One region of the Streptomyces sp. SID8374 genome, then DNA from elsewhere that is predicted to be linked to it. Evidence: predicted binding sites of a transcription regulator. Region 1 holds the regulator's gene; the other holds the start of a gene.

Region 1 (14,789 bases):
GTGCCCTTCGGACCGGCTGCCGGAGGCGCGAGGAGCGTGAGGTTGGTGGGCACCTCGCCCCCGTCGAACACCTTCTTCCCGACGCCGAGCACGATGGGGTGCAGCCAGAGGTCGAGACGGTCGAAGAGCTTCTCGCGCAGGAGGGTCTGTACGAGGTTCAGGCTCCCGACCACCTTCACGTGTTCGTGCCGGTCACGGATCTCGCGCACCGAGGCGGCCAGGTCCGGGCCGAGTCGCGTGGACCCGGCCCACGAGAGGTCGGGCCTGCCGCGGGAGGCCACGTACTTCGGGACGCCGTTGAAGAGCGTGGCGATCTCGTTGTCCTCGCCGCCCTCCTGGTGCGGCCAGTAGGCGGCGAAGATGTCGTACGTCCGCCGGCCGAGCAGGAGGGCGTCCGTGCCCTCGTACGCGTCACCGACCTGCGCCCCGGTGACCTGGTCCAGCAACGGCGCCTGCCAGCCGCCGAACGGGAACCCCGCCGGGTCCTCGTCCGGCCCGCCGGGCGCCTGCCCGACGAGGTCCAGGGTCGCGAACATCTCGATGTGGATGAGGCCCATGGTCTGCTCCTGATGAGTCGGTCGTCTCTCCAGGGGCAGACCCGTGGACGCCCGCGGGCTCATCGCCGCGACGGAACCCGGTTTCGCTCCCGGTTGATCCCACCTCTGCTTGCGTTCGAATGTGCTCGATTTTCTGCCCACTTCGGTAACTCGGCGCTTATGGGCGCGTCCGGTCTGTCACTCTGTCGGAGTCGTCGGACCCGTAGGAGCCGCACCGTGGCACCCATCCCCTTGCAGCGGGACACCGTGCAGCGCCCCGGCACCGCCCGTGCCGGGTACGCGCACGGCCCGCGCCTGGCCAGCCGTACCAGCCTGCCCGGCATACCCCTCGCCCCGTCCGCCGCCCGCCGGTTCGTGCGGGCGGCGCTCGCGGAGTGGACCGGGCTCGGGGTGCCCGCCGCCGTGGGCTTCAGCGACCGGCTCGCCGACGACGCGGTGACCGTCACCAACGAGCTGGTCACCAACGCCGTCGTGCACGCCGGGACCACGGTCGACCTGGTCCTCCGGCTGGAGGAGGAGGGCGGCGACGAGCCCTCGGCCGCCCTCGTCCTGGAGGTCACCGACCACCACCCGGCCCGCCCGGTGGGCGCCGACGAGCCGGGGGCCGCCGGAGACCCCGCGCCCGCGCACGCCCCCGCCGCTACGACCACCGAGCCACCCACCGAGGCCCGAACCGCTCCCGCCGCCCCCACCGAGGCCCGAACCGCCCCCACCGACCCCGCCCCTCTCCCCGACCCCGCCGAGTACGGCCGGGGTCTCCAGCTCGTCGCCACCCTCGCCGAGTCCTGGGGTATCACCTACCGCACCGGCCTCAAGACCGTCTGGGCCCGCCTCCCCGTCGACGACTGGAGCGCCCCGCCCGCCCCGCCCGACCAGGACACCCTCCGGCGCGGTCTGCGCGCCGCAGAGATCCTCGCCCCCGCCGCCCGGCGCACCGAGCGCGATGACGCCGTCTGGGACAGCCGGGGCGCCCCCGCCTTCCTCGCCGAGGCGTCCGACCTGCTCGCCGGGCAACTCGACGAGGATCTGGTGGCCGCCATAGCGGGCCAGCTGCTGGTGCCGCGCCTCGCCGACTGGTGCGCGATCTGGCTGGAGGCCGAGAGCGGGGGACCGGGGGCCGAACCCCGGCTCGCCCGGGTCTGGCACAGCGACGAGAGCGGTACGGAGCCCCTGCGCACCGCCCTGGAGCGCGAACCCCTCCGCCTCCCGCCCGGCGCCGGCTCCGGGCCGGTCTCCGTCCCCGTGCCCTGGCCGGCCCCGCCCACGGACGAGCCCCCGCAGCCCGGTGGCCGCGACGGTGCCGCGCTCGCCTTCCGGATCACGGCGGCCGGCCGGGCGCTCGGCACCGTCCTCGTCGGCCGGGAGGGCGTCGCCCAGGTGCCCGAGGCCGTCGCCTCGCTCATCGAGGACTTCGTACGCCGTCTCGGCCTCGCCGTCGGCGCCGCCCGCGCCTACACCCGGCAGGCCACCATCAGCCGCATCCTCCAGCGCGGCCTGCTCCCCAGCAAGGTCGCGGAGATCCCCGGCGTCACCAGCGCCCTCGTATACGAACCGAGCGACGACGGCGTGGTCGGAGGTGACTTCTACGACATCTTCCCCTGCCCCGGCGACCGCTGGTGCTTCGTCCTCGGCGACGTCCAGGGCTCAGGGCCCGAGGCCGCCGTCGTCACCGGCCTCGCCCGCCCCTGGCTCCGTCTGCTCTCCCGGGAGGGCTTCGGCGTCGGCGAGGTGCTGGACCGGCTCAACCGGCTGCTCCTGGACGACGCCATGGAGGCCGCCGAGGCCGCCGCGCTGATGGTCGCCGCCGCCGGGGGCCAGCAGCTCCACGACGGCTCGCAGTCGCGCTTCCTCTCCCTGCTCTACGGGGAGGTCGTGCCGCTCCCCGGTGGAGGTGTCCGCTGCACGGTGGCCAGCGCCGGGCACCCGCTGCCGCTGCTGCTGCGCCCCGACGGCTCCGTACGCCCGGCGGCCGAGCCGCAGGTGCTGCTGGGGGTCGTCGAGGACGTGGCGTACGAGAGCCAGGTCTTCGACCTCGCGCCCGGGGACACCCTGCTCTGCGTCACGGACGGGGTGACCGAGCGGCGGTCGGGCCCGCTGATGTTCGACGACGGGGACGGGCTGGCCCGGGTGCTCGCCGGGTGCGCGGGGCTGCCCGCCGAGGCGACGGCCGAGCGGATCAGACGGGCCGTCCACGAGTTCGCCGAGCAGCCCCCGGACGACGACGTGGCCCTGCTGGTGCTGCACGCGGACTGAAGCACGTCGGGATGCTGCACGCGGACTGAGGTACGTCGGGGTGCTGGACGCGGACCGGAGCACATCGGCGAAAAGCGGCCCGGTCCGGGAAACGTCCGGGGCGAGCGACAATGGTCGGTATGCCTTCCGTACTGCCCGATGGTGAGCCCGTGCCCGACGACGGGGCGCTGCCCCGCCACGCCCTGGAAGGCGCAGCCGACCGCCCGCTCGGCTTCTACCTGCACGTCCCGTACTGCGCCACCCGCTGCGGCTACTGCGACTTCAACACCTACACCGCCACCGAGCTGCGCGGCTCCGGCGGCGCCCTGGCCTCCCGCGACAACTACGCCGCCCACCTGATCGAGGAGGTCCGCCAGGCCCGCAAGGTCCTCGGCGACGACCCGCGCCCGGTCCGTACGGTCTTCGTCGGCGGCGGCACCCCCACGCTCCTGCCCGCTGCCGATCTCGTACGGATGCTGGCATCGATCAAGGAGGAGTTCGGGCTCGCGGAGGACGCGGAGATCACCACCGAGGCGAACCCGGAGTCCGTCGACCCGGCCTACCTCTCCGCCCTGCGCGAGGGCGGCTTCAACCGGGTCTCCTTCGGGATGCAGAGCGCCAAGCAGCACGTCCTGAAGATCCTGGACCGCACGCACACCCCCGGCCGCCCCGAGGCCTGCGTCGCCGAGGCCCGGGCGGCGGGCTTCGACCACGTCAACCTGGACCTGATCTACGGCACCCCCGGCGAGTCCGACGACGACTGGCGGGCCACCCTGGACGCGGCGATCGGCGCGGGCCCCGACCACATCTCCGCGTACGCGCTCATCGTCGAGGAGGGCACCCAGCTCGCCCGCCGCATCCGGCGCGGCGAGATCCCCATGACCGACGACGACGCGCACGCCGACCGCTACCTGATCGCGGACGAGGCCTTCGCGGCGGCCGGTTTCGACTGGTACGAGGTCTCCAACTGGGCCACCACCGAGGCCGGCCGCTGCCTCCACAACGAGCTGTACTGGCGCGGCGCCGACTGGTGGGGCGCGGGCCCCGGCGCCCACAGCCACGTCGGCGGGGTCCGCTGGTGGAACGTGAAGCACCCGGGCGCGTACGCTCAGGCGCTCTCCGAGGGCCGCTCACCCGGCGCGGGCCGGGAGGTCCTCGCCGAGGAGGACCGCCGGGTGGAGCGCATCCTGCTGGAGCTCCGGCTCCGCGAGGGCTGCCCGCTCACCCTCCTGAAACCCGACGGCCTCGCCGCCTCCCGCCGCGCCCTCACCGACGGGCTGCTGGAGCCCGTTCCGTACGAGGAGGGCCGCGCGGTCCTCACCCTGCGCGGGCGGCTCCTGGCCGACGCGGTGGTGCGGGACCTGGTGGACTGAGCCCGGGGGCCGGGCTCGCCCCCGTAACGTCACTCGGGCAGCGTCACGAAGTCGATCAACTCCTCGACCCTGCCCAGCAGTTGGGGCTCCAGGTCCTTGTAGCTGCGGACCTTGGACAGGATGTGCTGCCAGGCCGCCCCGGTGTTCTCCGGCCAGCCCAGCGCCCGGCACACCCCCGTCTTCCAGTCCTGGCCCCGAGGCACCACCGGCCACGCCTCGATCCCCACCGACGACGGCTTCACCGCCTCCCACACGTCGATGTACGGGTGGCCCACCACCAGCACATGCGGGTCCGAGACCTGCGCCGCGATCCGGGACTCCTTGGAACCGGCCACCAGGTGGTCCACCAGCACCCCGAGCCGGGCGTCCGGCCCCGGGGAGAACTCGCCCACGATGGCCGGGAGGTCGTCGATGCCCTCCAGGTACTCCACGACCACGCCCTCGATGCGCAGGTCGTCGCCCCACACCCGCTCCACCAGCTCCGCGTCGTGCCGGCCCTCCACATAGATCCGCCCCGCCCGCGCCACCCGGGCCCGCGCACCGGGCACCGCCACCGAACCGGAGGCCGTACGGGTGGGGCGCACCGGACCGCCGGGGCCCGGGCGGACCAGCGTGACCACCTTGCCCTCCAGCAGGAAGGCGCGCGGTTCCATCGGGAAGACCCGCTGCTTGCCGAAGCGGTCCTCCAGGGTCACCGTCGGACCCTGGGCCGTCTTCTCGCAGCGGATCACCGCCCCGCAGAAACCGGTGGCGACCTCCTCCACGACCAGATCGGGTTCGGCGGGGACCTCGGGCACGGGGGCGGACCTCTTCCACGGCGGGGTCAGGTCCGGCTGATAGCTGCGCATGCGCAGACGATAATCCTCACCCCGCCCCGAACCGCTCCGCCAGCGCCGCCCGCTGCGCCCGGACGAACGCCGCGTCCACCACCGCCCCGTGCCCCGGTACGTACACCGCGCCCTCGCCGCCCAGTTCGAGCAGCCGGTCCAGGGCGGCCGGCCAGCGGGAGGGGATCGCGTCCCGGCCCGCCTGCGGGTCGCCCGACTCCTCCACCAGGTCCCCGCAGAGCACCACCGGGGGCTCGCCCTCCGTGCCCGGGACCAGCACCGCGAGGTCGTGGCCGCTGTGCCCCGGGCCCACGTTGGCGAGCAGCACCTGACGGCCGCCGCCCAGGTCGAGGGTCCACTCGCCGGTCACCTCGTGGTGCGGCACCACCAGCGTGTCCACCGACCGGTGCGCCTCCTCCTCCGCGAGACCGTGGCGCACGGCCGACCCGGTCAGCTCGTCCGCCGAGCGCCGCAGCAGGGCGGCGATGCCCACCGCCCCGTACACCTGCGCCCCGGCGAACGCCGCCGTACCCAGCACATGGTCGAAGTGCGGGTGGCTCAGTGCGATATGCGTCACCCTCCGGCCGAGCAGCGCCTCGGCCTGCCTCCGCAACTCGACGCCCTCGCGCAGGGTCGACCCGGTGTCGTACAGCAGCACGCTCTCCGCCCCGGCCACCAGCGCGACCGTGGCGTCCCAGCCCGGCAGGCGGCGCCGCCCGATACCGCGGCCCAACCGCTCCCAGCCGAAGTCTTCCCAAGAGACGTCCATGGGGCGACGCTATCGGGGCCACCTGCGCGGTCCGGCGGCGGCGTGGCCGGTCGCCCTTGCCCAGGCCCCACCCCACCCCCGTACACTGACCGGTGGGTAGCTGGCACTCATACGCACCGAGTGCCAGACGGATACCGGAAGTCAGACACCGGAGAACGACAGCTGGAGGTGTGCGCCATGCTCAGCGAACGCAGACTCGAAGTGCTGCGCGCCATCGTCCAGGACTACGTCGGCACCGAGGAGCCCGTCGGCTCCAAGGCCCTCACGGAGCGGCACCAGCTGGGCGTCTCCCCGGCCACCGTCCGCAACGACATGGCGGTGCTGGAGGACGAGGGCTTCATCGCGCAGCCGCACACGAGCGCGGGACGCATCCCCACCGACAAGGGGTACCGCCTCTTCGTCGACAAGCTCGCCGGCGTCAAGCCGCTCTCCTCGCCCGAGCGCCGCGCCATCCAGAACTTCCTCGACGGCGCGGTCGACCTGGACGACGTGGTCGGCCGGACCGTACGGCTGCTCGCGCAGCTGACCCGGCAGGTCGCGGTCGTGCAGTACCCCTCGCTGACCCGCTCCACGGTCCGGCACGTGGAGCTGCTCTCGCTGGCCCCCGCCCGGCTGATGCTGGTCCTGATCACGGACACCGGCCGGGTCGAACAGCGTATGATCGACTGCCCCGCGCCCTTCGGCGAGGCATCCCTCGCGGATCTGCGGGCCCGGCTCAACAGCCGGGTCGTCGGACGCCGCTTCGCGGATGTCCCGCGGCTGGTGCGGGAGCTGCCGGAATCCTTCGACAGCGAGGACCGGGGAACGGTCTCCACGGTCCTTTCCACCCTCCTCGAAACCCTGGTCGAGGAGACGGAGGAGCGGCTGATGATCGGCGGCACCTCCAACCTCACCCGCTTCGGGCACGACTTCCCTGTGATGATCCGGCCGGTGCTGGAAGCACTGGAGGAGCAGGTCGTCCTGCTGAAGCTGCTCGGTGAGGCCACGGACTCAGCCATGACCGTGCGGATCGGGCACGAGAACGCCCACGAGGGCCTCACGTCCACGTCCGTCGTCGCGGTCGGCTACGGTTCGGGCGACGAGGCAGTCGCCAAACTCGGCGTGGTCGGACCGACCCGCATGGACTACCCCGGAACGATGGGAGCGGTACGCGCAGTGGCACGTTACGTCGGACAGATCCTGGCGGAGTCGTAAGTGGCCACGGACTACTACGCCGTACTCGGCGTGCGCCGCGACGCATCTCAGGACGAGATCAAGAAGGCATTCCGTCGGCTCGCACGCGAGCTGCACCCGGATGTCAACCCGGATCCGAAGACCCAGGAGCGGTTCAAGGAGATCAACGCCGCTTACGAGGTGCTCTCGGACCCGCAGAAGAAGCAGGTCTACGACCTCGGCGGCGACCCGCTCTCCGCCAACGGCGGGGGCGGCGGCGCGGGCGGTTTCGGAGCCGGCGGCTTCGGCAACTTCTCCGACATCATGGACGCGTTCTTCGGAACGGCCTCGCAGCGCGGGCCCCGCTCGCGCACCCGGCGCGGCCAGGACGCCATGATCCGCCTGGAGATCGACCTCGCCGAGGCGGCCTTCGGCACCACCAAGGACATCCAGGTCGACACGGCGGTCGTCTGCAACACGTGCAGCGGCGAGGGCGCGGCCCCCGGCACCTCCGCCCAGACCTGCGACATGTGCCGCGGCCGTGGCGAGGTCTCGCAGGTCACCCGGTCCTTCCTGGGCCAGGTCATGACCTCGCGGCCCTGCCCGCAGTGCCAGGGCTTCGGTACGGTCGTGCCGACGCCGTGCCCGGAGTGCGCCGGTGACGGCCGTATCCGCTCGCGCCGCACGCTCACCGTCAAGATCCCGGCGGGCGTCGACAACGGCACCCGCATCCAGCTCGCCGGTGAGGGCGAGGTCGGCCCCGGCGGCGGCCCGCCCGGCGACCTGTACGTCGAGATCCACGAGCTGCCGCACGCCGTCTTCCAGCGGCGCGGCGACGACCTGCACTGCACCGTCACCATCCCGATGACGGCGGCCGCCCTCGGGACGAAGTGTCCGCTGGAGACCCTGGACGGCGTCGAGGAGATCGACATCCGGCCCGGCACCCAGTCCGGCCAGTCCGTCCCCCTGCACGGGCGGGGCATCACCCACCTGCGCGGCGGCGGCCGGGGCGACCTCATCGTGCACGTCGAGGTCATGACCCCCTCCAAACTCGACGCGGAGCAGGAGCGGCTCCTGCGGGAGCTCTCCAAGCTGCGCGGCGAGGAGCGGCCCCTGGGTCAGTTTCAGCCAGGTCAGCAGGGCCTCTTCTCCCGGCTGAAGGACGCCTTCAACGGCCGCTGAACCCTTTTCCGCCTTTCACCGCACCGCCCACCGGTTACCCGCCGGTGGGCGGTGCGGCGTTCTGCGGGAGATCCGGTCACGCCGGACGCTGGCTGATTCGGCCCTGTGCGGCGGACGTGGCACGATGCGGTCATGTCCTCCGCGTTGACCGATCTCTGCCGGTATCCGATCGTGCAGGCCCCCATGGCGGGCGGCGCTTCCGGACCTCAGCTCGCCGCGGCCGTCGCCGAGGCGGGCGGGCTCGGGTTCCTCGCCGCCGGGTACAAGACGGCGGACGGCATGTACAACGAGATCAAACAGCTGCGCCGGCTCACCGGCGGCCCCTTCGGCGTCAACCTCTTCATGCCGCAGCCCGCCCTCGGCGACCCCAGCGCCGTCGAGGTCTACCGCCACCAGCTGGCCGGTGAGGCCGCCTGGTACGAGACCCCGCTCGGCGACCCCGACAGCAGCGGCGACGACGGGTACGAGGCGAAGGTCGCCATCCTGCTGGAGGACCCCGTCCCGGTGGTCTCCTTCACCTTCGGCTGTCCCACCCGCGACACGCTGGACGCCTTCGCCAAGGCGGGGACGTACACCATCGTGACGGTCACCTCCGCCGAGGAGGCCCAGGGCGCCCAGTGGGCGGGCGCCGACGCCGTCTGCGTCCAGGGCGTCGAGGCGGGCGGCCACCAGTCCACCCATCGCGACGACCCGCAGGCCGACCACACCGGCACCGGGCTGCTCACCCTCGTCACCCAGGTCCGCGAGACGGTGCAGATCCCCATCGTCGCCACCGGCGGTCTGATGCGCGGCTCCCAGATCGCCGCCGTCCTCGCGGCGGGCGCGGACGCCGCCCAGCTCGGCACCGCCTTCCTGATCTGCCCCGAGTCCGGCGCCCACCTGCTCCACAAGCAGGCCCTGACCAACCCGCTCTTCGTCCGCACCGAGCTGACCCGCGCCTTCTCCGGGCGGCCCGCGCGCGGACTGGTCAACCGGTTCATCCGCGAACACGGCCCGTACGCCCCCGCCGCCTACCCCCAGGTCCACTACCTGACCACCGGGCTGCGCCAGGCCGCGGCGAAGGCGGGGGATGCCCAGGGCATGGCCCTGTGGGCGGGGCAGGGCCACCGGATGGCCCGCGAACTGCCCGTCGGCGAGCTGATCGAACTGCTCGCCGACGAACTGGAGGCCGCCCGTACGGCCCTGAGCATGAGGAGTCCCCGGTGACGGCACCGGTCTTCGTCGTCGAACGGATGCCCACCGGACCGGAGTTCGTCCTGGACGGCCCCGAAGGACGGCACGCCGTCTCGGTCAAGCGGCTGGAGCCCGGCGAGGCCGTCGTCCTCACCGACGGGCTGGGCCACTGGGCGGAGGGCGTCGTCCGGGCGGCCGAGGGCAAGGACCGGCTGACCGTCGGTGTCGAAGGCGTCCACGAGGAGCCGGAGCCGGCGCCCCGGATCACCGTCGTCCAGGCGCTCCCCAAGGGCGACCGGGGCGAACTCGCCGTCGAGACCATGACCGAGACCGGCGTCGACGCGATCGTGCCCTGGCAGGCCGCCCGCTGCATCACCCAGTGGAAGGGCGAGCGCGGCGCCAAGGCCCTGACGAAGTGGCGCAGCACGGCACGGGAGGCGGGCAAGCAGTCCCGCCGCGTCCGCTTCCCCGAGGTGGCCGAGGCCCTGACGACCAAGCAGGTCGCCGCCCTCCTGGCCGGTGCCGACTTCGCCGGGGTCCTGCACGAGGACCGCGACCACGACAGCACCCCCCTCGCCACCGCCGAACTCCCCGCCACCGGCACGATCGTGCTCGTCGTCGGCCCCGAGGGCGGCGTCTCCCCTCAGGAGCTGGCCGCCTTCGCCGAGGCGGGCGCCCGCCCGTACCGGCTGGGCCGCAGCGTGCTGCGTACGTCAACGGCGGGGACGGCCGCGACGGCGCTGCTCCTCGGCCGCACCGGTCGCTGGGGCTGAACGGCCCCCACGGACCGGCGATAACATGCCCGTGTACTGATCACCAGCGAACGAGGAGGCCCGGCCCTATGGCGGGAGAGCCGCAGACCGACTGCCTGTTCTGCAAGATCGTCTCGGGGGACATCCCGGCGACCATCGTCCGCGAGAGCGACACGACCGTCGCCTTCCGCGACATCAACCCGCAGGCCCCGACCCACGTCCTGGTCATCCCCAAGGTCCACTACCCGGACGCCGCCTCGCTGGCCGCCGCCGAACCGCAGATCGCCGCCGACGTGCTGCGCGAGGCCGGAGCGGTCGCCGCCGACGAGAAGGTGGACTCGACCGGCTACCGGATCATCCTCAACACCGGCTCGGGCGCGGGCCAGACCGTCTTCCACGCGCACGCCCACGTCCTGGGCGGCCGCGGCCTCCAGTGGCCGCCCGGATAACACCCGCACCGCAGGAGCGTTTCCCCATGTCCGTACGCGAGCTGGTGGTGCTCGGCACCGCCAGCCAGGTCCCCACCCGGCACCGCAACCACAACGGCTATCTGCTGCGCTGGGACGGCCAGGGCATCCTCTTCGATCCCGGCGAGGGCACCCAGCGCCAGATGCTCCGGGCGGGGGTCGCCGCGCACGACATCGACCGGATCTGCGTCACCCACTTCCACGGCGACCACTCCCTCGGGCTCGCCGGAGTGATCCAGCGCATCAACCTGGACCAGGTTCCGCACCCCGTCACCGCCCACTACCCGGCGAGCGGGCAGCACTTCTTCGACCGGCTGCGGTACGCCACCGCCTACCGCGAGACCGTCCGGCTGACCGAGACCCCGGTCGCCGGAGTCGGCGGGGTCCTCGCCGCGACGGACTCGTACACGCTGGACAGCCACAAGCTCTCGCACCCCGTCGAGTCGTACGGCTACCGCCTCACCGAGCCCGACAGCCGCCGCATGCTGCCCGCCCTCCTCAAGGAGCACGGCATCAGCGGGCCGGACGTCGGCCGCCTCCAGCGGGAGGGCGTCCTCGGCGGCGTCACCCTGGAGCAGGTCTCCGAGCACCGGCGCGGGCAGCGGTTCGCGTTCGTCATGGACACCCGGCTCTGCGACGGGGTGTACGCGCTCGCCGAGGGGTGCGACATGCTCGTCATCGAGTCCACCTTCCTGGACGAGGACGAGAAGCTCGCCACCGACCACGGCCATCTGACCGCAGGCCAGGCCGCCCGGGTGGCGAAGGATTCCGGCGTACGCCACCTGGTGCTGACCCACTTCTCGCAGCGCTACAGCGACCCCGAACTCTTCGAGACCCAGGCCCGCGCCGCCGGGTTCGACGGCGAACTCACCGTGGCGCAGGACCTGATCAGAGTCCCGCTGCCGCCCAGGCACCACCACTGACCCCACCCAGCACCACCGTTTGCGAGACACCGTGCACCTCCCCAAGGCAGAACTCCACCTCCACATCGAAGGCACCCTCGAACCCGAGCTGGCCTTCGCGCTCGCCGAACGCAACGGGGTGACCCTGCCGTACGCCACCACCGACGAGCTGCGCCAGGCCTACCGGTTCGAGGACCTCCAGTCCTTCCTGGACCTCTACTACGCGCTCATGGCCGTGCTGCGGACGGATGAGGACTTCACCGAACTCGCCGACGCCTACCTCGCCCGAGCCGCCGCCCAGGGCGTGAGGCACGCGGAGATCTTCTTCGACCCGCAGGCCCACACCGCCCGTGGCGTCCCCATCGGCACGGTCATCGAAGGGCTGAGCCGCGCGCTGGAGCGCAGCGAGGAGACCCACGGCATCTCCACCCAGCTCATCCTGTGCTTCCTGCGCGACCTCTCCGCCGAAGCCGCCCTCGGCACCCTGGACGCGGCCCGCCCCTACCTCCACCGGATCAGCGCGATCGGCCTGGACTCCGCCGAGGTCGGCCACCCGCCCGCCAAGTTCCGTGCGGTGTACGAGGAGGCCACCGCGCTCGGCCTGCGCAAGGTGGCCCACGCGGGGGAGGAGGGGCCGCCGTCCTACATCGTGGAGGCCCTGGACGTCCTCGGCGTGGAGCGGATCGACCACGGGCTGCGGTGTATGGAGGACCCGGAGCTGGTGGCGCGGCTGGTCGCGGACCGGGTGCCGCTGACGCTCTGCCCGCTCTCCAACGTGCGGCTGCGCACTGTGGACACGCTCAAGGACCACCCGCTGCCGGAGATGGTGGCCGCCGGGCTGCTCTGCACGGTCAACTCCGACGACCCCGCCTACTTCGGCGGGTACGCGGGCGACAACTTCGACGCCGTACGGGACGCCCTCGCCCTGGACCCGGAGCAGCTGCGCACCCTGGCCCGGAACTCCTTCGAGGCGGCCTTCCTCGACCACGACGAGGAGCGCCGGGCGCGCTACCTGTCCGAGGTCGAGGCGTACGCGTTCGACTGACCGGGCCCGCCGTCCGGACCGGCCGTCCGGATCGCGCTGCGCACCAGCCGCCTGCGCCGTACGCGGAGTTCGGTGACGGCCTGCTCCGGTGAGCCGAGCTTCGGCACCGCGCCGGAGAGGCTGCCGGTGGTGGCGGCCAGCAGCGCGGCCGGGGCCCCACCACGGCGGCGGACCGAGCCGGGCACCAGCGGACGGCCACCGGTGTGCAGGGCCACGGCGGTCACGGGCGCGGCGACCAGCAGGGTGGCCGCGCCCAGGATCAGCCCCATCGCCGGGTAACCGGCCTCCTCGGAGAGCACGCTGCCCAGGAGCGGGCCGCAGGCCACACCCACGGAGGAGGCCGAGCCCGCCAGGACCGCCCAGCGGCCGCGTACGTCCAGGGAGGCGGCCAGCCCGATCAGGTAGGAGAGGACCACCGGGTAGACGGTGTTCCACAGGATCTCGCCGGTCGCGAACGAGCCGAGGTCCCGGGCCGAGGAGCTGACCACGATGCTCCCCGCGATCACCACGGTCCCCAGCCCGATCGGCACCGCCCGGCCCACCCGGGCGCCGAGCACGCCTGCGCCCATGACGCCCAGCAGCCCCGCGCCGAGTGCGGCGGCGAACACCGCGCCGACGGTCACCTCGGTCAGCCCCGCCTGGACCACGCCGATGCGGCTGCTGACGCCCCAGAGCGCGTTCTGCGCCATGGACCAGACGAGCATGCCGCCCGCCAGGACGAGACCGGAGCGGCGGTGCGGCAGGCGGCCGGTGATGCGGGAGGTGGACTCCTCGGGTGCGGTGGGGCCGTTCAGCCGGGTGGTCGCGGGCCAGACGAGCAGGGCGACCAGGGCGATGGCGGCGAACGGCAGCCGGTGGCCGCCGCCGAGGTGCGGGATCGTCAGATAGAGGGCGCCCGCCGTGGCGGAGACGGTGAGCAGGCCGAGCGAGGACGTCCGGTGCGGGTCGCGCCGCGCGGCGATCCCGGCCGCCGCGGCCGCCGTCGCCGCACCCGAGCCGAAGCCGCCGACCACCACGGAGGCCACCACCAGCGGCACGGACCCGGCCAGCGCCGCGCAGCCGTACCCCACGGCGGCCAGCACCAGTCCGGCCCGGGCCGGGGTACGGGCCCCGTACCTCTCGACCCGGCCCGCCAGCGTGAACCCGGCACTCGCCGAGCTGAGCAACAGCGCACTGCCGACCAGGCCCGCCTGAGCGGGGGTCAGCCCGAGATGGACGCTGAGGCGGCCGACGATGGTGGGGAGCAGGTAGGAGGCGAGGTAGCCGGCGGTGAACACGGCAACCAAGGGCCACGCGGCACGGCGCGACGACATGGGCGTTCCTGAAGACATGCCTGAGCAGGCAGGGGGGAGGGGGAGGTGACGCGGGCGCGCCCGAGAAGGGCAGCGCGAAGCAAGCGGGGCAATGCGAAAATGCGGGGGGTACGGCGAGATACGCGGGGATACGGGGAGGTACGGCGAGATAAGCGGAAGTGCGGCTCTCGTCGGACAACGTCCCCGAAGGTGCTCGCGGGGCAATTTGTATCAAGCGCTCCCGGCCGACCGAAAGCCGCCCCGATGTGATCTGGGTCACTTATGCGTTTATGCACTCGGAGCCCGGGTAGCAGCGCATGTTTATGCAGGTCAGGATGGCATGCCGGCCCTGCCGCGATCGGCGGGGGAGGCCCCGCCCCTGACCTCGAATCCGGCAGACTGGCCGGATCTCACACTGTCCAGATCTGCCGCACGGCCGGGGAGCGCACGGTGAGCACTGACACTTCAGGGATCGACCCGCTGCTGGCGCTGCGCGCCCCGCAGGACCCCGCCTGCGACGTCTTCCTGACGGGGACGGTCTTCCTCGACATCATCTTCACCGGCCTCGACAGCGCCCCCGTGCGCGGCACCGAGTCCTGGGCCCGCGGGATGGGCTCCAGCCCCGGCGGCGTCGCCAACATGGCCACCGCGCTCGCCCGGCTCGGCCTGCACACCTCGCTGGCCGCCGCCTTCGGCGACGACCACTACGGCGAATACTGCTGGGACGCCCTGGAACAGGGCGAGGGCATCGACCTGTCGATGTCGCGCACCGTCCCCGGCTGGCACTCCCCGGTCACCGTCTCCATGGCGTACGAGGGCGAGCGCACGATGGTCTCCCACGGCCACGAGGCCCCGGCGCCTTCGGCCGCCCCGGGCCAGGCCACCACGGATCAGGCCGCCACCGCCTCGGGCCAGGCCACCACGGACCAGGCCACCGCCGTCCCGGGCAAGGCCACCACGGACCAGGCCACCGCCGTCCCGGGCCAGACGGGCACGGCCGACGCCCCTCCCGTGGACACCCCCGCGAACACCGCCCCGAACCCCGCCTTCCCCCAGTGCCCCCCGC
Region 2 (14,789 bases), 2.7 Mb from region 1:
CAGGTCGGTGTCGATCCCGGACCCGCGCTACAAGGCGCTGATGGGGCTGGTCAAGGTGACGCCGCGCAGTCTGCTGGGCGGGGTCACCTCGCGTACGGGACGCAAGTACGGGCCGCAGTAGCGCGTCGGGCCCGCCGTTCGTACCGGGCCCTCCCGTCCCCCGACCCTGTTGTGATCGAATGATCGGCCATCACCCATGGTTCGATCATTCTGCTCAAGGGGGGCTGTCACCGTGCGCGAAGGTGGGGCCGAACGACATGACCGGCTGCTGAACCTGGTCCGCGAGCGCGGCACCGTACGGGTGTCGGACCTGGCGGGACGCCTCGGTGTCTCGGTGGTCACGGCCCGGCGCGATGTCGAGGCGCTGGCCTCCCGGGGGCTGCTGGACCGGACGCACGGCGCGGTGTCCTGGCCCGCCGACCGGGGCCCGGCCGGTACGCCGGTGGGCGGCGGGCCCGTCATCGGGATGCTCGCACCGGCGGCCGCGTACTACTTCGCCGAGGTCATCCGGGGCGCCCACGAGGCGGCCGCCCGGCTCGGCGCCCGGCTGATCCTGCGCGTCACCGACTACCGCCCCGAGGACGACGCCGCGCACGCCGCCGGGCTGCTGGCGGCCGGGGCCCAGGGGCTGCTGCTGGCGCCGAGCTGGACCGAGCCCGAGCACCGGGCGCGCTACAGCGACTGGATCGCCCGGCTGCCGGTGGAGAAGGTGCTGGTGGAGCGGGAAGGGGAGCCCGGCGGTCCGCTGGAGGGGCTGGACCGGGTCGGCTCCGACCACGCTCACGGGGTGCTCCTGGCCGTACGGCATCTGGTGCGGCTCGGGCACGGGACGCCGATGCTGGTCGCGCGGACGGACAGCCCCACCGCCCGGGCGGTGCGCGCCGGTTACGGGCGGGCGCTGGAGACCCTGGGCCTGGCCGGCACCGAACCGCTGATCGCCGCCACCTCCGCCGAGCGCGACCCGGCCCTCTTCGAACGCTCCGCGCTGGCCGTGCGGAACGCGGTGCGCGAGCGGCGGGCGAGCTCGGTGCTGGTGCACAACGACGAGGACGCCATCCGCATGGTGCGCCGCCTGGCCGAGCTGGGCGTGCGGGTCCCGGACGACCTGGCGCTGATCACGTACGACGACGAGGTCGCCGCGCTGGCCGACACCCCGCTCACCGCGGTGGCCCCGCCCAAGCGGGAGGTCGGGCGGTGCGCGGCGGAGCTGCTGGTGGAGCGGTTGTCCGGGCCCCGGTATCCGGGGAGCGGGGAGGCCGCGCCCCGGCGCCGGGTGGCGCTGCTGCCGACGTTGCGGGTGCGGGGGTCGTGCGGGCGGCCGGGGGCGGAGGAAGCCGACCGCCTTGCGGCGGTATGACCCTCTTTGCGGCTCCTTGAATCGATCATTATTCGATCATTCAATCTTTCGCTCTTGACTTCGCTCAGGCGGGATCGAAATATCGCGGCTACCCCCGCCCGTACCGTCCGTACAGGAGCCGTGCCGTGAGCCTCAGTTGGTCCCGTTCCGTCCATGCGCTGGTCGGCGCCGCCACCGCTCTCGCCGTTCTCACGGCGTGCGGCGGCGCCGACGACTCCCGCGTCCGAGGTACCGCCGACGACCCGGTGACCGTGTCCTTCTGGGCCTGGACCAGGGGGTCGCAGGAGGTGGTGGACGCGTTCAACGCGACCCACAGGACGATCAAGGTGGAGTTCGAGGAGATACCGTCCGGCGGTCTCGGCGGCTATCCGAAGATCGCCAACGCGGTGAAGGCGGGCATCGCCCCGGATCTGCTCTCCATCGAGTATCCGCAGCTGTCCGCGTTCGTCAGCCAGGGCTCGCTCCAGGACATCAGCGGCTATCTGACCGAGGACATCAAGAAGAAGTTCCTGCCGCAGACCATCGAGATGACCACGCTCGGCGGCCGGAACTGGGCGGTCCCCTTCGACGCCGCGCCCCAGGTCTTCTACTACCGCAAGGACTTCTTCACCGAGCACGGCATCACCCCGCCGGCCACCTGGGACGGGTTCCGGGACGCGGCCGAACAGGTGCGTAAGGCCTCGCCGAAGACCCGGATCGCCACCTTCTTCCCCGACGATCCGACGTTCTTCCAGGCCATGGCGTGGCAGGCGGGTGCGCAGTGGTTCCGGGCCGACGCGGGCACCTCCGCCTGGCGGATCCACACCACCGACCCCGCCTCCACCCGTACCGCCGCGTACTGGCAGGGCCTGATCGACGACCGGCTCGTCTCCACCGCCTCCTCCTTCAGCCCCGAGTGGACCGGCTCCCTCAAGCAGGGCACCACCGTCGGCTACCTCGGGGCCTCGTGGGGCGCGGGCGTGCTCGCGGGCATCGTGCCCGAGCAGAAGGGGAAGTGGGCGGCGGTGCGGCTGCCGTCCTGGGAGGCGGACCGGCCGGCCAGCGGGATGATCGGCGGCTCCACGTTCGCGGTCAGCAAGGGCAGCACCAAGACGGCGGCGGCCGTCGAGTTCGCGCTGTGGATGTCGACGCACGAGGACGCGATCAAGGCGCGGATCGGGGCGAGCGCCTCCAGCGCCCTGCCCGCCTCCCCCGCGATGGTGCCGATCGCCAAGGAGGCCTTCGACACGAGCTTCTACGGGGGCCAGGACCTGTACGGGCTCTTCGAGGAGGCGGGCGCGTCCATCGGGCCCGACTGGGTGTGGGGCCCGAGCCCCGGCGCCACCAACTCGGCGCTGGGCGACGCGCTCGGCGAGGTGGTGGGCGGTGCGTCGACGCTGCCGAAGGCGATCCGGCGGGCCCATGACGCCACGGTCGCCGACCTGCGCAAGCGCGGCCTGAAGGTGGAGGACCCGGCATGAGCGGCACGCCTGATCCCGTACGCGGTACGCCTGGTCGCGTGACCGGCACGCCTGATCCCGTACACGGCACGCCCGATCCACTGACAGGCCCGCCCGATCCCGTACGCGCCAACAACAGCAAGCGGCCGTCCAGAGCGCTCAGTTCACGAGGCCGCCCCGCGAAGGCGCTCAGCACCCAGGCCCGCACCCGGCTGGCGGCCGGTACCCTCCTCGCCCCCTTCTTCGCCCTCTTCACCGTGGCGATGATCGTCCCGGTCGCGTACGCGCTCTGGCTCAGCCTCTTCACCGAGAAGCAGTCCGGCCTCGGCTTCGACGGTCCGCGTACCGTCTTCGACGGGCTCGGCAACTACGCGAGCGCCCTCGGCGACCAGGCGTTCCGCGACGGGTTCTGGGTGCTGCTCGGCTACTGCGCCTTCTACATCCCGCTGATGGGCGGCGGCGCGATCGTCCTGGCCCTGCTGCTGGACACCGCGCTGGCGCGCGCCCGGCGCTTCTTCCAGCTGGCGCTGTTCCTGCCGCATGCCATCCCCGGCCTGATCGCCGCGCTGATCTGGATCTACCTCTACACCCCGCAGCTCTCCCCCGTGGTCGCCGCGATGGAAGCGGGCGGGATCGGCTTCGACTTCTTCTCCTCCCAGGGCACGCTCCCCTCCATCGTCAACATCGCGCTGTGGGAGTGGCTCGGCTACAACGTGGTGATCTTCTACGCCGCGCTCCAGGCCGTGGACCGCTCGCTGCTGGAGTCCGCGACCGTGGACGGGGCGGGGAACTGGCGGATCGCCTTCTCCATCAAGCTCCCGCTGATCCGCTCCTCGCTGGTGATGGTGCTGCTCTTCACGATCATCGGATCGCTCCAGCTGTTCACCGAGCCCCTGATCCTCAGCCGCGGCTCGGGCTCCGCGGTGACGAGCACCTGGACCCCGAACATGTACGCCTACAGCGCCGCGTTCGAGCGCAACGACTACGGTCTCGCGGCCGCCGCCTCCGTCCTCATCGCGCTCGTCGCCGCCGCGCTCTCGTTCGCCGTCACCCGCTTCACCAACCGGAAGGAGGCCAGGTCATGACCTCCGCCACCTCCAGAACCTCCGCGACCTCCGGCCGATGGCTGTCGAAGACCGCGGTCAACGGTGTGCTCCTGATCGCCGCCCTCTACACGCTCTTCCCGCTGGTCTGGCTGCTCACGGCCGCCACCAAGGACGCCGGGAACCTGCTGGGCGGTGACGTCTTCTCCTTCGAGGGCTTCGACCTCGCGCACAACCTGTCGGAGCTGACGGCGTACCAGGACGGCATCTACTTCCGCTGGTACGGCAACTCCCTGCTGTACGCGGGCATCGGGGCGCTGGGCTGCTCGCTGGTGAGCGTGGCCGCCGGGTACGCCTTCGACAAGTACCGCTTCCGGGGCAAGGAGAAGCTGTTCGCCCTGGTGCTGCTGGGCGTGCTGCTGCCCTCCACGGCCCTGTCCCTGCCGCTGTATCTGCTGGCCGTGGAGACCGGCACCGTCAACACCTACTGGGCGGTGCTGATCCCGGCGCTGGTCAACCCGTTCGGCGTGTACCTCTCGCGGATCTTCAGCGCGGGCTACATCCCCGACGAGGTGCTGGAGGCCGCCCGGATCGACGGGGCGGGTGAGCTGCGGACCTTCTGGTCGGTGGGGCTGCGCATGGTCATGCCCGGGTTCGTGACGGTCTTCCTCTTCCAGTTCACCGCGATCTGGAACAACTTCTTCCTGCCCTTGGTGATGCTGTCGGACAAGGACCTCTATCCGCTGAGCCTGGGCCTGTACAACTGGCACAGCAACGCCAACGCCGACCCGGCGTTCTATCCGATGGTCGTGACCGGCTCGCTTCTGGCCGTCACGCCGCTGATCATCGCCTTCGTCGTGCTCCAGCGGCACTGGAAAGCCGGACTGACCGCAGGGAGCCTCAAGTGACACCCACCCCCGCCGCCCTCCTCGCCATGGGCCCGGGCATCGCGGACCGCCTCTTCACCCCCGTACAACGGGAGCGGCTCACCGCGCTCGTGGAGACCGATCCGGCGCTGGTCGCCCACCGGCTGGCCGGTCCGGAGCCCGAAGTCGCGGCCGCGCTCGCCGGGGCGGAGCTGCTCATCACCTGCTGGGGCGCGCCCCAGCTCACCGCCGAGGTCCTCGCCGCCGCTCCCCGGCTGCGGGCCGTCGTCCACGCGGCCGGGAGCGTCAAGCACCACATCACCCCGGCCTGCTGGGAGCGGGGCATCCAGGTCACCTCGGCGGCCGGGGCCAACGCACTGCCGGTCGCCGAGTACACGCTGGCCGCGATCCTGTTCGCCGGGAAGAACGTGCTGGGCGCCGCCCACCGCTACCGGCAGCTCCGGGCCCCGCACGACTGGCGCGCGGAGCTGGACGGGCACGGCAACTACCGGCGGTGCGTGGGGATCGTGGGCGCCTCGCGGATCGGGCGCCGGGTGATCGAACTGCTGCGCCCGTTCGACCTGGACGTGCTGCTCTTCGATCCGTACGTGGACGCGGGGGCGGCGGCCCTCCTCGGCGCGGCGAAGGTGGGCCTGGACGAGCTGTGCGCCCGCAGCCGGATCGTCTCGGTCCACGCGCCGGAGCTGCCCGCGACCCGGCACATGATCGGCGCCGCCCAGCTGGCGGCGATGGCGGACGGCACCACGCTGATCAACACCTCGCGCGGTTCGCTGGTCGACGGGGAGGCGCTGCTGCCGGAGCTGGTGTCGGGGCGGCTGAACGCTGTCCTCGATGTGACGGAGCCGGAGGTTCCGCCGCCCGGCTCCCCGCTGTACGACCTGGAGAACGTCCTGCTGACCCCGCATGTGGCGGGGTCGCTGGGGGACGAGATCCACCGCATGGGGGACTTCGCGCTGGAGGAGATCGCGCGGTACGTACAGGGGGTGCCGTTCGCCGACCCGGTCACCCCGGACGACCTGGCCCGCAGGGCGTAGGCGGACAGCCGGAACGCACCGAGGCCCGGTGCCCCCGCGACGGGGGTACCGGGCCTCAGGCGTACGGAAAGCCGCGTACTAGTGGGAGTGGCCGTGGCCGCCGTGACCGGCGTCGGCCTCTTCCTCGGCCGGCTTCTCGACGACCAGGGTCTCGGTCGTGAGCAGCAGCGACGCGATGGACGCGGCGTTCTCCAGGGCGGAGCGGGTGACCTTGACCGGGTCGATGACGCCGGCCTTGACCAGGTCGCCGTACTCGCCGGTGGCGGCGTTGAAGCCCTGGCCCTTGTCCAGCTCGGAGACCTTGGAGGTGATGACGTAACCCTCCAGGCCGGCGTTCTCGGCGATCCAGCGCAGCGGCTCGACGGCGGCGCGGCGGACGACCGCGACACCGGTGGCCTCGTCGCCGGTCTTGCCGAGGTTGCCCTCCAGGACCTTCACCGCGTGGACGAGGGCGGAGCCACCGCCGGAGACGATGCCCTCCTCGACCGCGGCGCGGGTGGCGGAGATGGCGTCCTCGAGGCGGTGCTTCTTCTCCTTGAGCTCCACCTCGGTGGCGGCACCGACGCGGATGACGCACACGCCGCCGGCCAGCTTCGCCAGGCGCTCCTGGAGCTTCTCGCGGTCCCAGTCGGAGTCCGTGGACTCGATCTCGGCCTTGATCTGGTTGACGCGGCCCTTGACGTCGTCGGAGTTGCCCCCGCCGTCGACGATGGTCGTGTCGTCCTTGGAGACGGTGACGCGGCGGGCGGTGCCGAGCACGTCCAGACCGGCCTGGTCCAGCTTGAGGCCGACCTCTTCGGCGATGACGGTCGCACCGGTGAGGGTGGCGATGTCGCCGAGCATGGCCTTGCGGCGGTCACCGAAGCCGGGGGCCTTCACCGCGACGGCGTTGAAGGTGCCGCGGATCTTGTTGACGACGAGGGTGGAGAGCGCCTCGCCCTCGACGTCCTCGGCGATGATCAGGAGCGGCTTGGAGCCACCGCTCTGGATGACCTTCTCCAGCAGCGGGAGCAGCTCCTGGATGGAGCCGATCTTGCCCTGGTGGATCAGGATGTACGGGTCGTCGAGGACGGCCTCCATACGCTCCTGGTCGGTCACCATGTACGGGGACAGGTAGCCCTTGTCGAAGGCCATGCCCTCGGTGAACTCCAGGTCCAGACCGAAGGTGTTGGACTCCTCGACGGTGATGACACCGTCCTTGCCGACCTTGTCCATCGCGTCCGCGATGAGCTCGCCGACCTGGGTGTCCTGCGCGGAGAGCGCGGCCACGGCGGCGATGTCGGACTTGTCGTCGATCGGGCGCGCGGTGGAGAGGAGCTCCTCGGACACGGCCTTGACGGCGGCGTCGATGCCCTTCTTCAGGGCGGCCGGGGAGGCGCCCGCGGCGACGTTGCGCAGACCCTCGCGGACGAGCGCCTGGGCCAGGACGGTCGCGGTGGTGGTGCCGTCACCCGCTACGTCGTTGGTCTTGGTCGCCACCTCCTTGACGAGCTGGGCACCGAGGTTCTCGTACGGGTCGTCGAGTTCGACCTCGCGCGCGATGGTGACGCCGTCGTTGGTGATGGTGGGTGCGCCGAACTTCTTGTCGATGACGACGTTGCGGCCCTTGGGGCCGATCGTCACCTTGACCGTGTCGGCAAGCTTGTTGACGCCGCGCTCAAGGGCGCGACGGGCGTCCTCGTCGAACTTCAGAATCTTCGCCATGGGCTGTACTTCCCTCTCGGACGAACTGCGCCCCTCGCCACCCGGCTAGTTATTTCGCAGGGGGCCAGGGGCGCAGAACACAAGCAAACGTGGGTGAATTACTTCTCGACGATCGCGAGGACGTCGCGGGCCGAGAGGACGAGGTACTCCTCGCCGTTGTACTTCACCTCGGTGCCGCCGTACTTGCTGTACAGGACGACGTCGCCGGTCTTGACGTCGAGCGGAAGACGCTCGCCGTTCTCGAAGCGGCCCGGACCAACGGCGAGGACGACGCCCTCCTGGGGCTTCTCCTTCGCGGTGTCCGGAATGACCAGGCCGGAAGCCGTGGTCTGCTCGGCGTCGAGCGGCTGGACCACAATGCGGTCCTCAAGCGGCTTGATCGCAACCTTGGAGCTGGTGGTCGACACGATCCGGTCTCCCCCTTCGGAGATCTCACGGGGTTTAGCAGTCAGTGGGCGGCGACCAGACCGATCCGTCGTCGCGGGTGCCGGACCTGCCCTGTCGCACAGTGTGGTGCTGGCACTCTCCAGGGGGGAGTGCCAGACCTGAGACTATGACCGCGATTAGCACTCGGTCAAGCGGAGTGCCAATTCACCACCCTCGCGCCGTCTCGGTCGGGGCTCCGTCGGATCACCGTCGGGACAACGCCGGGGCGGAGCTTCGCGTTCCGTACGACGGTACGGAGATGACGCATCCCGAGAGCGGCCTGCCCGGAGGACCGCCCGGAAGACCCGGAAGACCGGCCGGGAGGGTCGCGGGGCGGCCGTCGGCGCCAGGTGGCCGCGCGGACCTGCTGCTGGGCCTGGTGCTGGTGGTCGCGGAGGTGGCGGCCGGGGCCATATCGGCCCTGTGGCTGGGGATGCGCGGCTGGGCGCGGTCCCACGAGGCGACCGCCGGCACGATGTCCGCGCCCCTCCCCACCGCCCCGGGCGTGGACTGGACCCCCGCCATCGCCCCCGCCTGGAACTCCCCGCCCTGCCGCAGCGGGGGCACCAGCGACGAATGCGCGCGCAGCGGGGGCTGAGCGCGCATTCGGGGGCGTACGTCAGGAGGCGGGGGTCAGACGTAGTCCTCCAGCTTCGCCACCGCGTACCCCTTGTCCGTGATGGTCTTCATGACCAGGCGGATCATGTCGGGCATCGTGCCCTTCCAGGCGCCCTTGCCCCGGAAGTGGGTGAGGACGATGTCGCCGGGGTGCAGGTCCCGGTCCCACTCGCGCCACTCCATGTGGTCGGCGAAGGCCTCGGCGGACCACAGGGGCACGGCGGTGATGCCGCAGCTCTTGGCGACGACGAGGGTGTCGCGGTTGTAGTTGCCGTAGGGCGGGCGGAAGAGGGTGGGGCGCTTCCCGTAGTTCTTGAGGATCTTCTCCTGCTGGCCGCAGATCTCCCGCTTCTGCTCGGCGTAGGAGAGGCCGGGCAGATAGCGGTGGTTGAGCGTGTGGTTGCTGATGACCACCCCGCGCTTCTGCATCTGCTGGAAGTACGCGTAGTTGTCGTTGGTGACGTAGTCGCTCAGGAAGGCGCTGTAGGGGATGTCCAGTTCGGTCATCATCCGCAGCAGCGCGGGGTCCTTCTCCGCCCCGTCGTCCATGGTGAGGAAGACGATCTTCTCCTTGGTGGGGACGGTGGTGAAGACGGGCGGCAGCCCCTTGTCGTCCCGGACCTCGAACCCCTTGCGGGTGGTGATGCGCGGCTTCACCTCCGGCGGTTCGGGGGCGGCGAGCGGGGTCTTGGCCAGCCCCCACTTCTTCGCGGCGACGGCCCGTGCGGCCTGTCTGCGCTTGAGTTCCTCGGCGTACGTGTCCAGAGCGCGGGCGGGCCCGGCCTGCGGGGCGGCCTCGTTCGGCTGCCCGGCGGCGGGCTTCGCCGGTCCGCCCGGGGCTCCCGCGCCGCCGCCACCCGTCTCCGACGCGCAGGCCGAGGTGATGGTGGCGGCCAGGAGGGCCGCCAGCACGACGGAGACCGGCCGGTGCCGCTTCATGGGTGATTTTCCTTTTTGTCGTACTAGCTGCATGGCGCCGCATCCTGCCAGCCGCCTACGCGCCTCCCGCCCCGACACCGCGAGGGGACCGGACCCGTCCCCCGACCGGCCCATAGGGTTGACGTGTCACCCTTCAAGAGCCCGCGTCGGCCCATGGGCGCCCGCCTGCGCGCACCGGCCACAATGGACCGGGTGAACGCATCGACCCCCGCCACCCCGGCCGACGACCCCGCTCGCGCCGCCTTCGCCGCCCTGCGCACCCCCGAGGGCGAGCACCTGCTGGCCGAGCTGCGCGACCACGACCCCGCCGCCGAGCTGGCCACCGCGACCCGGCTGCGCCGCACGCACCCGGCGGAGCTGGTGTCGGCGGCGCTCGGCCAGGCCCGGCTGCGGCAGCGGGCGGTGGCGAAGTTCGGGGCGGAGGACGCGTACCGGATGTACTTCACGCCCAACGGCGTCGAACAGGCCACCCGCACCTCGGTCGCCGCCCACCGCGCCGCCAGGTTCGCCGCGCTCGGCGTGCGCAGCGTGGCCGACCTGTGCTGCGGCATCGGCGGCGACGCCATCGCGCTGGCCCGCGCCGGGATCACCGTCCTCGCCGTGGACCGCGACCCGCTCACCGCCGAGGTGGCCCGCGCCAACGCCGGGGCGCTCGGCCTGGGCGCGCTGATCGAGGTGCGGTGCGCCGACGTCACGGAGATCGACACCTCTCCGTACGACGCCGTCTTCGTGGACCCGGCCCGGCGGGGCGGACGCGGCCGGATCTTCGACCCGGAGGCGTACTCACCGCCGCTCTCCTGGGCGGTGGCCGCCGCGCTGAAGGCCCCCCGCGCGGCGCTGAAGATCGCGCCCGGCATCCCGCACGAGGCGATCGGCCCGGAGGCGGAGGCCGAGTGGATCTCGGACGGGGGCGACGTGAAGGAGGCGGTGCTCTGGTACGGGGAGGGGATCGCGCCCGGCTCGTTCCGGGCCACCCTGCTGCCGTCCGGGGCCACCCTCACCGCCTCGGCCCCGCTGGACGCCCCGCCGGTGGGCCCGGTCGGGCGCTATCTGTACGAGCCGGACGGCGCGGTGATCCGGGCGCACCTGGTGGCCGACATCGTGGAGCGGTGCGGCGGGCGGCTGGTGGACGAGACGATCGCGTACGTCACGAGCGATGTGCCGTACTCCTCGCCGTACGTCGCCGGGTACGAGATCACCGACCGGCTGCCGTTCAACATGAAGAAGCTGAAGGCGCTGCTGCGGGAGCGCGGGGTGGGCGTACTGACCGTCAAGAAGCGGGGCTCGGCGGTCGAACCGGAGGAACTGCGCCGCCGGATGAAGCTGAGCGGGCCCAACTCGGCGACGGTGTTCCTGACCCGGGTGGCCGGGGCCCCGACGATGCTGATCGGGCATCCGCTGGGGTGACGCCCGACGCCCGACGCCTGAACGCTCCGGCCGATGTCGGTCCGGTGGGTCGGTGAGCCGACGGGTCGGAACGTACGGCGTCAGCGGTGCGCCGGGGCGTGCGCCGAGGCGTCGGCCACAGCGTGCGCCAAGGCCTGCGCCGGTGCTGCGGCCCCCTTCAGGACGCGCACCACCCAGCGCCGGTGCGCCAACGCCTTGACCGCGCCGATGAGTCCGGTGAGCCAGGCGACCATGCCGAGGCCCATGGCCAGGGCGACCAAGCCGTACGTGTGCTCGCCCGGCCGGGCGCTCGCCGGTGCGATCACACAGAGCGCCAGCCCGCCCGCCGCCAGGGCGAACGACAGCAGCAGCCAGACCAGGCTCGTCCCGGGCAGCCGCAACTCCCGGTCGCGCTCCGGGTCCCGGTCCAGCGCGCCCCACTCCACGAGCAGCGCGCGCACCTCCCGGTCGCGGGCGAGGTACAGGCAGACGAAGGCGACGGCCGGGATCAGCGCGGCGGCGCCGACGAGCAGGGACAGGATCCCGCCGAGCACGCTGAAGAAGTCGTGCGCCTCCTCGAACACGACGAGCGCCGACCCCACCAGCAGCCAGCCGAACGCGGCGAGCCCGGCCCACATCCCCAGCACGCCGAGCCGCCCCGGCCCCAGGTGCATCCCCACCAGCGCGCGCAGGACCAGCGCCCGGTCGGCGAGCATCGCCTCGCGGTCGGGCCAGGTCCGGATCTCCACGGGAGGCGGGGGCGGAGGCAGCGGGGCACGGCGTGACATGGCCCAGACACTACCGACAGCCGACGCGGCCCAGGAGCGGACCGGCCGGCGGGCGCGGACCGCCGGGCAGCGGACCTGCGGGCGCGGACCGGCGGGCGGACCGGCGGCCGACGGACCGGCGGGCAGCAGACCGGCGGGCGCGGACGCCCCCCGGAACGAGCCCGCAGCATCAGCCCGGCTCAGGCGTCCCGCAGCGCCTGGATGTCCAGCTTGCCCATCCCGAGCATCGCCTTCATCGTCCGCTCCGCCTTCGCCGGGTCCGGGTCGGCCAGCAGCCCCGGCAGCTCGTTCGGGACGATCTGCCAGGAGACGCCGTACCGGTCCTTGAGCCAGCCGCACTGCCCCTCCTCGCCGCCCTCGGAGAGCGCGGCCCAGAGCCGGTCCACCTCGGCCTGGTCGGCGCAGTCCACGGAGAGCGAGATCGCCTCGGTGAAGGGGAACTGGGGGCCGCCGTTGAGGCCCGTGTACTCCTGGCCCGCGAGCCGGAAGCTGACGGTGAGGACGTCGCCCGCCGTGCCGGGACCGGCTTCGCCGTAGTAGCTGATGTCCAGGACGCGGGAGTCGCCGCCGAAGATCGCGACGTAGTGCTCGGCCGCCTCCTTCGCCTGGCCGTCGTACCAGAGACAGGGGGTGATCTTCTGCATGGTGGTCGTCTCCTCGTCCGGCCGCCCCACGGTCGGGGCGTGCGCCTCGTGGGCCTCGTGGAAGGTAGACCGGCCCGCGCGCCCGGACTCATCGGTCCGCCGCGTCGCCTCCAGGCTCCGCCGCGACCGGCTGGGCGGCCACCGGGCCGCCGCCCGCCCGGCTCTCCCCCGGCAGCAGGACGTACGCCGCCAGCGCGGCGGCCGCCAGGAGCCCGGCCGCGACCCAGAACGCCGCCGCGTAACCGGCCGAGAGGTCCCTCACCCCGGTGCCGCCGCCCGTGACCTGGGCGGCGACCGTGACCAGCACCGCGAGGCCGAGCGAACCGCCGACCTGGCGGGAGCTGTTGAGCAGCCCGGAGGCCATACCGGTCTCGCCGGGCACCACGTCGGTGGTGGCCGCCGTACCGAGCGGGACGAAGCAGAGGCCGATGCCCAGCGAGCAGAGCAGCGACGGGCCGAGGATCGAGGCGAGGAAGGAGCCGTCGACCGTGGCGGTGGCCGCGAACCAGCCCATCCCGAGCGCCGCCAGCACGCCGCCCACGGTCATCAGCCGCCGGATGCCGAGCACCGCGACCGCGCGGGTGGCCAGGATGGAGCCCGCGACGACGCCCACGCAGAACGGCAGGAACGCGAACCCGGCGGCCGTCGGCCCGTAGCCGAGGACCAGCTGCATGTAGAGCGAGACGAAGTAGAACGCGCCGAACTGGGCCGAGGCCAGCAGCAGGCAGAACAGGTTGGCGGTGAGCACCGGCCGCCCCCGCAGCAGGCCGGGCCGGAGCAGAGGCGATGGCGTACGGAGTTCGACGGCGACGAACGCGGCCAGCAGGAGCACCGCCGCACCGAGCGTGGAGAGCGTGACGGCCGAGCCCCACCCGTCGTCGGATGCCCGTACGAGGCCGAGGACCAGCAGCGTCGTCCCGGCCGTGGCCAGGAGCGCCCCGGCGAGGTCCAGCCGGGCGCCGGTCCGGCGCTGCCTGCCGACCGGTCCGGTACGCGCGGCGGCGGCCAGGGCGAAGGCGACGATCGGCACGTTGACGAGCATCACGGCCCGCCACCCCGCCGCGTCGGTGAGCACGCCGCCCGCCAGCACCCCGACCGCACCGCCCGCCGCACCCGCCATACCCCAGAGCCCGAGCGCCCGGGAGCGGGCGGGCCCGGCCGGGAAGGCGAGGGTGATCAGGGCGAACGCCACCGGGGCGAGGGCGGCGGCGCCCACGCCCTGGACGGCCCGCGCCGCGACCAGCGACCCGGGCGACCAGGCGAGACCGCCGGCCAGGCTGGCGAGGCCGAAGAGGACCAGGCCCGCCGTGAGCACGCGGCGGGGCCCCGCCAGGTCGGCGAGCCGGCCGCCGAGCATGAGGAGTCCGCCGAAGGCGAGGGCGTACGCGTTGACGACCCAGAGCAGCCCGTCCCGGCCGAAGCCGAGGTCGCCGCGGATGTCGGGCAGGGCCACGTTCACCACGGACATGTCCAGCGACACCAGGAACTGCACGGTGAGCGCCACCACCAGCAGCCACCGCCCGTGTCGCGCCGCCGCTTCCGTCCCCGACCCGCCTGCCACCGTGCCGTCCATGACGCGTCCTCCCCTTGGCCAACCCTCACCGATCCCCGACCGGAGAATTACCATACACGTATAGAAAATAAACCCGCCGGTACGGAAGAGGACCCGGAAGGGGAGAATGCCCAGGTGCCAGGCAGCGAGAAGACCGAGAAGCAGACCCGGAAGACCGAGCAGAAGAAGAAACCGGTGGGCCGCCCCCGCAGGCTGGACCCGGACGTGATGGTCGCCACCGCGCGCCGCATCGTCGAGGAGGAGGGCGTGGACGCGCTCTCCATGCGGCGGGTGGCGAAGGAGCTGGGCAGCACGCCGATGGCGCTCTACCACTACGTGCAGGACAAGGACGAGCTGCTGATGCTCACCCTATCCGGCACCGCGGCCGCCTTCCCGCGCCCGGAGCTGCCCGAGGACCCGCGCGAGCGGATGGTGGCGGTGGCCGTGCACATGCACGACATCATCGGCCGCATCCCCTGGGTCCTGGACATCCTGGCGCTCGGCGAGCTGACCGACCGCAACGCGCTGTGGATGGTGGAGGAGATCGTCGACTGCGCCCTGGCCTGCGGGCTCTCCCCCGCCCGCTCGGTGCGCGCGTACCGGACGATCTGGAGTTACGTCTACGGCGACCTGGTCTTCCGCAGGGCGGCGGCCCGCCGGGCGGAGCAGCCCTCCCGGCGGGAGTTCTTCCCCGAGATGATCACGGAGAAGGACGCGGCGGAGCTGCCCCGGCTCACCGAGGTGAAGGAGCACTGGCGGGAGTACGCCGCCGACTACCAGACCGCCGCCGAGCTGGACGCGATCGTGGAGGGGCTGATCAGCCGGGGGACGCGGGGCTGATCAGGCCCCGGGCCCACCCCGCCGGACCACCCCGCCGACTCCTTCCGCTAGCCCCCCGACCCACCCCGCCAGGCCGCGGCGCAGTGTGGCGCCGAGTTCGGCTGTCTGCCGCTGGGAGACACAGGCGGAGAG

Evidence for each region. Region 1 encodes HrcA, which represses chaperone genes, less so after heat shock. Its sites were predicted from a motif close to TTNGCACTCNGNNNNNCNGAGTGCNAA; they were not measured.
Region 2: the regulator HrcA is predicted to act here: its motif matches at 8,028-8,054, upstream of groES (co-chaperone GroES).

What each region holds. Positions count from the first base shown of each region.
Region 1 covers NZ_WWGH01000001.1:2,053,827-2,068,615, reverse strand. The annotation lists gene GTY67_RS09305 (dihydrofolate reductase family protein) at 1-557, opposite strand, end outside; gene GTY67_RS09300 (ATP-binding SpoIIE family protein phosphatase) at 774-2,810, shown strand; gene hemW (radical SAM family heme chaperone HemW) at 2,921-4,162, shown strand; gene GTY67_RS09290 (DUF3097 domain-containing protein) at 4,192-5,010, opposite strand; gene GTY67_RS09285 (MBL fold metallo-hydrolase) at 5,027-5,758, opposite strand; gene hrcA (heat-inducible transcriptional repressor HrcA) at 5,936-6,952, shown strand; gene dnaJ (molecular chaperone DnaJ) at 6,953-8,092, shown strand; gene GTY67_RS09270 (nitronate monooxygenase) at 8,225-9,298, shown strand; gene GTY67_RS09265 (16S rRNA (uracil(1498)-N(3))-methyltransferase) at 9,295-10,038, shown strand; gene GTY67_RS09260 (histidine triad nucleotide-binding protein) at 10,107-10,466, shown strand; gene GTY67_RS09255 (ribonuclease Z) at 10,493-11,407, shown strand; gene GTY67_RS09250 (adenosine deaminase) at 11,439-12,431, shown strand; gene GTY67_RS09245 (MFS transporter) at 12,395-13,744, opposite strand; gene GTY67_RS09240 (PfkB family carbohydrate kinase) at 14,174-14,789, shown strand, end outside.
Region 2 covers NZ_WWGH01000001.1:4,799,096-4,813,884, reverse strand. The annotation lists gene GTY67_RS21600 (SDR family oxidoreductase) at 1-121, shown strand, start outside; gene GTY67_RS21595 (substrate-binding domain-containing protein) at 233-1,357, shown strand; gene GTY67_RS21590 (sugar ABC transporter substrate-binding protein) at 1,483-2,817, shown strand; gene GTY67_RS21585 (sugar ABC transporter permease) at 3,009-3,881, shown strand; gene GTY67_RS21580 (carbohydrate ABC transporter permease) at 3,878-4,747, shown strand; gene GTY67_RS21575 (hydroxyacid dehydrogenase) at 4,774-5,760, shown strand; gene groL (chaperonin GroEL) at 5,839-7,464, opposite strand; gene groES (co-chaperone GroES) at 7,563-7,871, opposite strand; gene GTY67_RS21560 (hypothetical protein) at 8,150-8,488, shown strand; gene GTY67_RS21555 (polysaccharide deacetylase family protein) at 8,524-9,447, opposite strand; gene GTY67_RS21550 (methyltransferase domain-containing protein) at 9,631-10,854, shown strand; gene GTY67_RS21545 (hypothetical protein) at 10,935-11,621, opposite strand; gene GTY67_RS21540 (VOC family protein) at 11,801-12,265, opposite strand; gene GTY67_RS21535 (MFS transporter) at 12,354-13,838, opposite strand; gene GTY67_RS21530 (TetR/AcrR family transcriptional regulator) at 13,953-14,657, shown strand; gene GTY67_RS21525 (alpha/beta hydrolase fold domain-containing protein) at 14,658-14,789, opposite strand, start outside.